Regions from separate parts of the Rhizobium beringeri genome, predicted to be linked through region 2. Evidence: riboswitches for the same ligand, from Rfam matches in the RefSeq annotation. Region 2 holds a riboswitch; each other region holds the start of a gene.

Region 1 (2,195 bases), on a different contig from region 2:
GCGGTGTTTCTGGTGACGACGATCGCTGGCATCACCGGGCTCTGGCCAGCGATCCTCGCCGATACCGGCGCCACCGTGCTGGTAACGATCAACGCGCTCAGGCTGCTTCGAATAAAAATATGAATATCGTTTGGGGAGCCGGCTTCTACCGGCTCTTTTATGATGGGTTTTCCACAGCGCATTTCCATTAACGCTTCATTATCCACATCATACACAGGCGCGGCGATTCTTTGCCGCCATTGCTGCGACGCCACAACAACTTGTTGACGTCATCGGCGATTCGAGTACCATATCTAGTGTTCGAGGTTCCGTCGATTCGTGAGGATCGGCGGCTAAGACGGGAATTCGGTGCGTCTCGCCATCATGGTGCGGCAATGCCGGAGCTGCCCCCGCAACTGTAAGCGGCGAGCAACTGTCCGATTTCAGGTCACTGGAGCATGATGCTCCGGGAAGGCTGGGGCAGGCGCTTTGACCCGTGAGCCAGGAGACCTGCCTCGAACGAAACGTCCACGGGCGGGGTGTCCGGAAGGTCGCGTTGCATGGCTGCGGGGAATCTCCGCATCGCGTTTCGCCGGCTCGAGCCTCCGCATGAGCCACTTCGGGGTGAAGTCATGTCAGTATCTCAGTTCAGGCCGCCACCCGCTCGAGGTAGAGGGCGGAGTGCGCCCAGGGGCTAAACAGCCGCATAGCTCAAATCATCAGAGAATTTTTCGATGGATATCGGCAGATTTCCGATCGATGTCCTGCGCCCAATCGCGTCGTCACGAGGAATATCATGACCATTACCGTCTATAGCAAGCCTGCCTGCGTCCAGTGCACTGCCACCTACCGCGCCCTCGACCGGTTGGGTGTCGATTATGACATCGTCGATATCTCGCAGGATGCCGAAGCGCTGGATCGCGTCCGCAGCCTCGGCTACATGCAGGCGCCTGTGGTCATCGCCGGCGAGCAGCATTGGGCGGGCTTCCGTCCCGACATGATTAGCGCGCTCTCCTGACCTGAGGACAAGCGATGGGCCTGATCGTCTATTATTCCAGCCGATCCGAGAATACCCATCGGTTCGTCGTCAAGCTCGGATTGCGCGCGGCGCGCATTCCGCCAGGTGGCGCAGACGCGTTCCATATCCGCGAACCCTTCGTGCTGATCGTGCCGACCTATAGCGGCGACGGCGGCAAGGGCGCCGTTCCCAAGCAGGTGATCCGTTTCCTCAACGATGCGGAAAACCGCGGACACATCCGCGGCGTAATCGCCGCGGGCAACAGCAATTTCGGCGAGACATACGGGCTCGCCGGCGACGTAGTCTCGCAGAAATGCCAGGTGCCGTACCTTTACCGGTTCGAGCTCATGGGCACCGAAGACGACGTTGCCAAGGTCAAACACGGAATGGAACGATTTTGGACACGGCAACAAACATGACGCGGGATGCGGACGCAAAACCGCATCACACTTTCGCTCAGCCCGCCGGGGAAAGGCCGCCGAAGGCCGCCGAAACCCTCGACTATCACGCGCTGAACGCGATGCTGAACCTCTATGACGATGAGGGGCGGATCCAGCTCGACAAGGATCGTTTGGCGGCCAAGCAATATTTCCTCCAGCACGTGAACCAGAACACTGTGTTCTTCCACAATCTGGGGGAAAAGCTCGATTACCTCGTGACCGAGGGCTATTACGAGCAGGAGGTTCTAGACCAGTATTCCTTCAATTTCGTGCGGGATCTGTTCGACCAGGCCTATGCCAAGAAATTCCGTTTCCCGACCTTCCTCGGCGCCTTCAAATATTACACCAGCTATACGCTGAAGACCTTCGACGGAAAGCGCTATCTCGAGCGCTATGAGGACCGCATCTGCATGGTGGCTCTGGCCTTGGCGCGTGGCGACGAGGCCCTTGCCCGCGACATGGTCGAGGAGATCATTTCCGGCCGCTTCCAGCCGGCAACGCCGACCTTCCTCAATGCCGGCAAGAAGCAGCGCGGCGAACTGGTTTCCTGCTTCCTGCTGCGCGTCGAGGACAATATGGAATCGATCGGCCGGTCGATCAATTCGGCGCTGCAATTGTCGAAGCGCGGCGGCGGCGTGGCGCTGTCGCTGACGAATATCCGCGAGGCGGGCGCGCCGATCAAGCATATCGAGAACCAGTCCTCGGGCATCATCCCTGTCATGAAGCTGCTTGAAGATAGTTTCTCCTATGCCAACCAG
Region 2 (2,195 bases):
TCATGTGGTGAATGCGGAATGGCCGGTTTTCCGCCGGCCATTCCTATTGGGTAAAGTCCTCAGTCGTAACCGCTACGCAGCTTTCGCGACCTCTCCATGCGGATCGAGGACATATTTCGTCGCCGCTCCCTGGTCGAAGCTCTCATATCCATTGGCGGCATCGTCGAGCGGAATGACCTTGGCGTTGACGATATCGGCAATTGGCAGTCGGTCGTGGAGGATTGCCTGCATGAGCTGACGATTATATTTGATCACCGGAGTCTGGCCGGTGTGGAAGGACTGCGCCTTGGCCCATCCGAGGCCGAAGCGGAGCGACAGATTGCCGTGTTTGGCGGCGTTGTCGACGGCGCCCGGATCCTCGGTGACGTAGAGGCCGGGAATGCCGATCGAACCCGCGGCACGGGTAATCTCCATCATCTGATTGAGGACGATCGCCGGCTGTTCCCCACCGGAATGGCCGCGTGCCTCGAAGCCGACCGCATCGATGGCGCTGTCCACCTCGTTGGTGCCGACGACCTGCGCGATCATATCGCCAAGACGGTCACTCTTCGACAGGTCGATCGGTTCGAAACCGACTTTCGCTGCATGCGCCAGACGGTCCTTGTTGAAATCACCGATCATCACGACAGCAGCGCCGAGAATGCGAGCCGAAGCCGCAGCCGCAAGACCGACAGGGCCGGCGCCTGCGACGTAGACGGTCGAGCCGACTCCAACGCCTGCCCGCACCGCGCCATGGAAGCCGGTGGGCAGAATGTCGGAGAGCATGGTGAGATCCCGGATCTTCGCCATTGCCTTGTCCCGATCAGGGATTTTCAGCAGGTTGAAATCTGCGTAGGGAATAGTGACGTAGCGCGCCTGTCCGCCGATCCAGCCGCCCATGTCGACATAACCGTAAGCCCCGCCGGCGCGGGCCGGGTTTACCGTCAGGCAGACGCCGGTATCCTGCGACTTGCAGCAGCGGCAGCGGCCGCAGGCGACATTGAAAGGCACCGAAACGATATCGCCGATGTCGAGCATCTCGACATCGATGCCTTTCTCGATGATCTCGCCGGTGATTTCATGACCGAGGACCAGGCCCGGCATCGCTGTCGTGCGGCCGCGGACCATGTGCTGATCGGAGCCGCAAATATTGGTGGATATCACCTTCAAAATCACGCCGTGTTCGATGCGGCGGCCGTCGGGCGCTTCCAGCTTCGGGTCGTCGATGTCGCGAACTTCGACCTTGCCCGGCCGGAGATAGACGACGCCTCTATTTTTGCTCATGGATTCCTCCCACTTGTGAATGCCTCGATCTGCAACCGATGCAGTCGATGGCAACCTTCCCTCCGGCCTGCCTCCTCTGCAGTCCGGTGTCTACAACACGAGGATACCGCCGCATCGGGCGATATTCGAATTTTCAAAACGGACAGATTGGATGAGAAGAGGAGTGAACGCCACGGTTTTCACCTGTCGTTCCGCTCGTGATCGTCTGCCGCAATCCGTCGATTTGCTGTGCCAAGAGCTGGTTTCCGGCTCCAGAATCTCCTTTCGATCCATCTCGATATCTTTCCGGATGTCTATCCGGCGATTTCCTTGAGGATTTCAGTTCTTCTACCGCTGCGGGGCAGCGCCGGCGTCAGGCCAGCGTCCCAATGGTCCATTTCGCCAGTTTGCGAGATAGCGCCTTGAACACCACAAGCAAACCATGCCTGACGGAAAACAGCGATCAAGAAAACGACATGGGCGCAACTCAAAGACGACAGTCGGCAAAGTCGCAATGGCGCTGCGTAGCGGAAATAATTGATCCCGCGAATACGGCGGTTTTCCGGATCGTCCCGGAAGATTTAATCGCCGCCTAAAGGCTTTAGGCGCGATGCGGCCGGCGGCTGCGGTTGAAGTCGATGGCCGTGTGCCAGAGCACGGCGCCAAGGATGATCGCACCGCCGAAAAAGGTGGCAATGGGCGGTTGCTCGGAAAACAACAACCAGACCCAGAAAGGCGTGAGCACGATTTCGATCGTGCCGATCAGCGCCGCTTCCGCCGGCGGCATTCGTTTCGCCCCGGCAAGGAAGAGCACGAGCGCCAGGGAGAAATTGGTCGCACCGAAGGCGGCGAGAACGATCCAGTTATGCAGGTCGAGCGAGCCGACTGAACCGAACGGGGCAAAGATAGCAAGCGTCAGGAAGGCGCTGACGACGGTCGGCGGTAGGCTCGGG
Region 3 (2,195 bases), on a different contig from region 2:
GGACTTGATGCCGTTCGCCAATGTCTCGATGCCGTCGATCGTGCGGATCGTCGGGTTCATCGACTGTGCGTCCATCATCACGAAGTGCTTGTTTTTGACCGCGTCCAACTCTTTGGTCACAGGATCGTTCTCGAGGAAATCAACCTTGACCTTAGGATCGTCAGCCGCGTAACGGCGGCGGTCCATGGTCGCCAGCACGATGATGGCAGGGTTCGCCTGGGCGATGGTTTCCCAACCCACCAGCGGCCATTCCTCTTCCGTGGTGACGACGTTCTTCGCACCGATCGTCTTCAGGATATAGGCGGGCGCGCTGTTCTTACCGGCGATGAAGGCGTCGCCGTTGACCTCTTTGCTGGAGAACCAGAAGACGACGGGCAAGTTCTTGCCCGATGCGCCTGATATCGAAGCGACGGCATCCGCCTCGCGCTTCTTCAGCTTGGAAATCAGCGCATCGCCGTGCTCCTTCACGTCGAAGATCTCCGAGAGCTCAGCGATTTTTCTGTAGATCAGCTCCATCGTGAACAATTCCCTGCGCACGCCGTCGCCGCCGTCGGTATTGACCTTGGCGACGCAATCGGCCGGCGCGAGATAGGTATTGATCCCGAGATCCTTGAACTGCTCCCGCTTGCCGACGGATCCCTGCGCGCCGACATGCCATTCGAACTCGGCCGCCACCAGGTCGGGCTCCTGCCCGACGACGGATTCGAAGCTCGGATCGTTGTCGGCAAGCCGCTTTATCTTGCTGTTGGCCTCGGCATATTGCGGCAGCACTGGACCGACCCAGACGGCCGTTCCGGCGATCCTATCGGCAAGGCCGAGCGAGAAGAGAACTTCGGTCATGCCCTGGCCGATCGAAACGATCCTCGCCGGCGCCTTTTCGAAGGTCACCTGCTGGCCGCAATTGGTGATGGTCAAGGGATATCGGGTCGCGGCAAGGCTTGGTGCCGCAAGGCCGGCGAGCCCGAAGGCAAATGTCATGGTGGCGAGAATCTGGCGCATGGAAAACCTCGATCAAGGGAAAAATCACGGCCGTTCCGCTCATGTGCGCGGACCGAAAGCACGCTTAGGCGTGAACTAGCCGCAGGAGACCCAATCGAGGCGGATGCATGCCGGAATTCGGCGAAGGTTCAGCAGGTCAATCATATCTGTTCCTTTCCGGGCATCCCCGCCCGGTTGATTGGATCGTGATTGACGGCAGGTCTCCTGGCTTGCGGATATCCGTCGTTTCATCCGCCTTCCCGCGCGATAGTTCGCAGTGGCAGGGCGATAGGCCCATCAGAGATGGCCAGTCGCTGGCCACTCCTGAGATGATCGACAATCCGCTTACAGTTGCGGGGGCAGCCACGGTCTCGGTCCCTACTGGGTCGTCCTCACCGTGTTCCCTATTAATCCCCTTGGAGTCATCTTCAGGGAACCGTCGCACCCAGTTATGTCGCCCACCCGCCTGACGTCAATGATTATTGCGGAGGATCGTGCCGGCTCACCATGGCAAATTGCGAGACCTAAAAGCAAAACTCGCCAGCGCCCTCGAGCAAAAGCTATCGTCTGCGGTGCTGACGCCAGCGCCGGGGCATCCGTCGGCGTGCGTCACGACGGATTGCGAAAGGCAGGCCCCCGACATAGCTTTGGCGCCACCGATTTCAACGAGGTTTGATGTAGCAATGAGCAATCCGGATAGCGCCGATCTCGCCGCAGCCAGGATAGGCGCAATTCGCCAAGCAGCCGAGCAAGGCGATGCGCAAGCACAATTTGAATTGGGCCACATCACTGCACGAGGTGAAGGTGTCACCGGGGATAAAGCCGAAGGCGCGAGATGGCTTCGGAAAGCGGGCGAACAAGGTCATGTCGATGCGCAATTCCTCCTGGCTGGCCTGTATCTCATGGGGGACGGCGTTGCACAAAGCGCGCCCGAAGGCTGCAAGTGGTTTGAGAAAGCCGCCAGTCAAGGCCATGCCGACGCACAGTATTTATTGGGATTGATGAGAGAAGACGGCGACGGTTGCGATATCGATCCAACAGACGCCGTGAGATGGTACGGCCAGGCCGCAAATCAGGATCATGCCGGTGCACAATACAGGCTAGCCCAAATGAAAGAGCATGGCGTGGGCTGCGAGATCAATCTGACGGAGGCATTCAAATGGTACCGTCGTGCAGCGCTTCAGGATTACCCTGATGCAAGAGAAGATCTGCTCGAA
Region 4 (2,195 bases), on a different contig from region 2:
CGAACAGCTCCTCGATCGGGCTTTCGTGATCGAGCGATTCATCTTCGGCACGGCGCGCATCGACCGCATCATGATCGTCGGCAAAACGGCCGGCGGCTACAGCGGCGCTGTCGACCACCGTGATGACGCCGTCGACGGTCACCTGGGTGCGAATGTCGGGCCAGTTGAAGGCGGCGACCAGCGGCTGCGGCAAAGCAAGGCCCGAGGTCTCGATGACGATGTGATCGGGCCGCTGTTCGCGCTCGAGCAGCTTCGTCATCGTCGGAATGAAATCGTCCGCAACGGTGCAGCAGATGCAGCCATTGGTCAACTCGATGATGTCGTCCTCGGTGCAATTATCAGCACCGCAGCCCTTCAGCACGTCGCCGTCGACACCGAGATCGCCGAATTCGTTGATAATAAGCGCAATCTTCTTGCCGCCGGCATTGGTCAGCAGGTTGCGGATCATCGTCGTCTTGCCGGCACCGAGGAAGCCGGTGATGACGGTTGCGGGAATCTTCTGCTGGTTCATGGACTTAACCCTTCATTTTCAGCGGCAGGCCTGCCGCGATGAAATAGACTTCGGCGGCCTTCGCCGCGATCGATTGGTGCAGCCGGCCGGCATGATCGCGAAAATCCCGCGCCATGCGATTATCCGGCACGATGCCGAGACCGACCTCGTTGGAAACGAAAACGAGCCGCGCCTTCGCAGCGGGCAGGAAATCGGCAAGTGCGGCAAATTCCGCCGCCATCTCACGCTTCTCCATCATCAGATTGGTGACCCAGAGCGTCAGGCAATCGATCAGCACGATGCGCCCCTCGCCGTCGATGGCGGTAAGCCTGCCGACAAGATCGAGAGGCTCCTCATGCGTCGTCCAGGACGGACCGCGATCGGCCTTGTGTTGCGTTATGCGCGCCTGCATCTCCTCGTCCCAGGCACGGCCGGTGGCAAGGTAGTGGCGATCCAGATCGGTCGCGGTGACGAGGGATTCGGCGAACCGGGACTTGCCGGAGCGCGCACCGCCGAGGATGAAGACGGCGTTGGAAGGAGCGACGGTCATGCGCAAACGGTCCCTCGGGTGAAGGACATGTGGTTTGCCCCCCACTGTCCGCTCGAGCTTCTGCTGCAGAACGAACCGCAGTCCAAAGCCGTCTCTTTGACTTCCATGGGATCAGACGAGGCAAAGCATCGCCACATGTCTCTTCTCCCCAGCGGGGAGAAGGTGCCGGCAGGCGGTTGAGGGGGCGAGCGGCAAAGCCGCGAATGCACTGAGCGCAAGCGAAGGGCAATGATGAAGGGCGTGCCGTGCGGCCCCCTCATCCGACCCTTCGGGCCACCTTCTCCCCGCTGGGGAGAAGAGGAAGCAAATCGCGCCGCACCAGGCCGCGCTGAATTCAATCGTTCAGCCAAGACAACCTCCGTGCTGGCAACGGGCATAGTGCCCAGGTGTGGGCTTCTCGCCCGGCACGCATGGCAGGTCTCCTGGCTCGCGGTTATCGGCCGCGATCGGGGCAGACCGGAAACCGGTCGCCCTGATCGTGCCAGCGGATCATCCTCGCCTTCCCGGCTGCATCAGTGAAAAGGTGGACGATTCGTAGACTTGAGAGGCGTCCGACCCCGGTTGATCACCATGCATATCCAGTGGCTTTTCCGGCATATCGCCCGTCCCGCCCGCCCGCACGATTGCAGGCTCCGAGCCGGAAGGGCTTGATGCCGGATGGAAGACCCTGACCGCTCTACAGTCGCGGGGTCGGCTGTGATGAAGGCGCCCGGCTTGGGTCCGCCCCGTCACATTCCCTTTTCATCCGGAAGGGCGCAACACCGATCCGGAACCATCCGTTATGTCAGGATGGTCAGTCGACCATCCGTTATCGGGATGGTTAGGCAAGCACAGGGGGGAAGTCAACCGGCCTTGGCGGAAGCTCGATCGCCAGCCACGCGACACACTTACTCAAACACGACTTACCCTACCTAAAATATCGTCATTTATCAGTGGCTTACGTCATAAAAATTTATCCCAACCGCCGGCTTTTCGCCGCAATTGCGTCGCAAGCGGACTGCGCGACCATCTCTGCCCTTGACCGGGCCTCTCCCCGCCTAGTTGTCTAGCCATGCTTATGAAATTGGATCGGCGCCGTTTTCGTGCGCTGCGTGTATTCTTCGATCCGGGACGCCTGCGGGCGCTGACCCGCCGTAGCGAGGTCGGCCTGTCGCT

Evidence for each region. Region 2 has a riboswitch for cobalamin ahead of fdhA (formaldehyde dehydrogenase, glutathione-independent). Riboswitches for the same ligand answer to the same signal wherever they lie in the genome.
Region 1: it holds a riboswitch for cobalamin, as region 2 does, so the genes downstream of both, nrdH (glutaredoxin-like protein NrdH) here and fdhA (formaldehyde dehydrogenase, glutathione-independent) in region 2, are expected to answer to the same signal.
Region 3: it holds a riboswitch for cobalamin, as region 2 does, so the genes downstream of both, ELH03_RS12940 (ABC transporter substrate-binding protein) here and fdhA (formaldehyde dehydrogenase, glutathione-independent) in region 2, are expected to answer to the same signal.
Region 4: it holds a riboswitch for cobalamin, as region 2 does, so the genes downstream of both, cobU (bifunctional adenosylcobinamide kinase/adenosylcobinamide-phosphate guanylyltransferase) here and fdhA (formaldehyde dehydrogenase, glutathione-independent) in region 2, are expected to answer to the same signal.

What each region holds. Positions count from the first base shown of each region.
Region 1 is NZ_SILG01000001.1:3,843,203-3,845,397, reverse strand. It holds gene ELH03_RS19220 (heavy metal translocating P-type ATPase) at 1-123, shown strand, start outside; cobalamin riboswitch at 287-511, shown strand; gene nrdH (glutaredoxin-like protein NrdH) at 776-997, shown strand; gene nrdI (class Ib ribonucleoside-diphosphate reductase assembly flavoprotein NrdI) at 1,012-1,416, shown strand; gene nrdE (class 1b ribonucleoside-diphosphate reductase subunit alpha) at 1,395-2,195, shown strand, end outside.
Region 2 is NZ_SILG01000004.1:461,223-463,417, reverse strand. It holds gene fdhA (formaldehyde dehydrogenase, glutathione-independent) at 73-1,263, opposite strand; cobalamin riboswitch at 1,483-1,682, opposite strand; gene ELH03_RS37620 (hypothetical protein) at 1,665-1,838, shown strand; gene ELH03_RS31760 (DMT family transporter) at 1,844-2,195, opposite strand, start outside.
Region 3 is NZ_SILG01000001.1:2,554,141-2,556,335, forward strand. It holds gene ELH03_RS12940 (ABC transporter substrate-binding protein) at 1-999, opposite strand, end outside; cobalamin riboswitch at 1,177-1,434, opposite strand; gene ELH03_RS12945 (tetratricopeptide repeat protein) at 1,662-2,195, shown strand, end outside.
Region 4 is NZ_SILG01000001.1:2,333,816-2,336,010, forward strand. It holds gene cobW (cobalamin biosynthesis protein CobW) at 1-511, opposite strand, end outside; gene cobU (bifunctional adenosylcobinamide kinase/adenosylcobinamide-phosphate guanylyltransferase) at 516-1,040, opposite strand; cobalamin riboswitch at 1,436-1,832, opposite strand; gene ELH03_RS11780 (chloride channel protein) at 2,092-2,195, shown strand, end outside.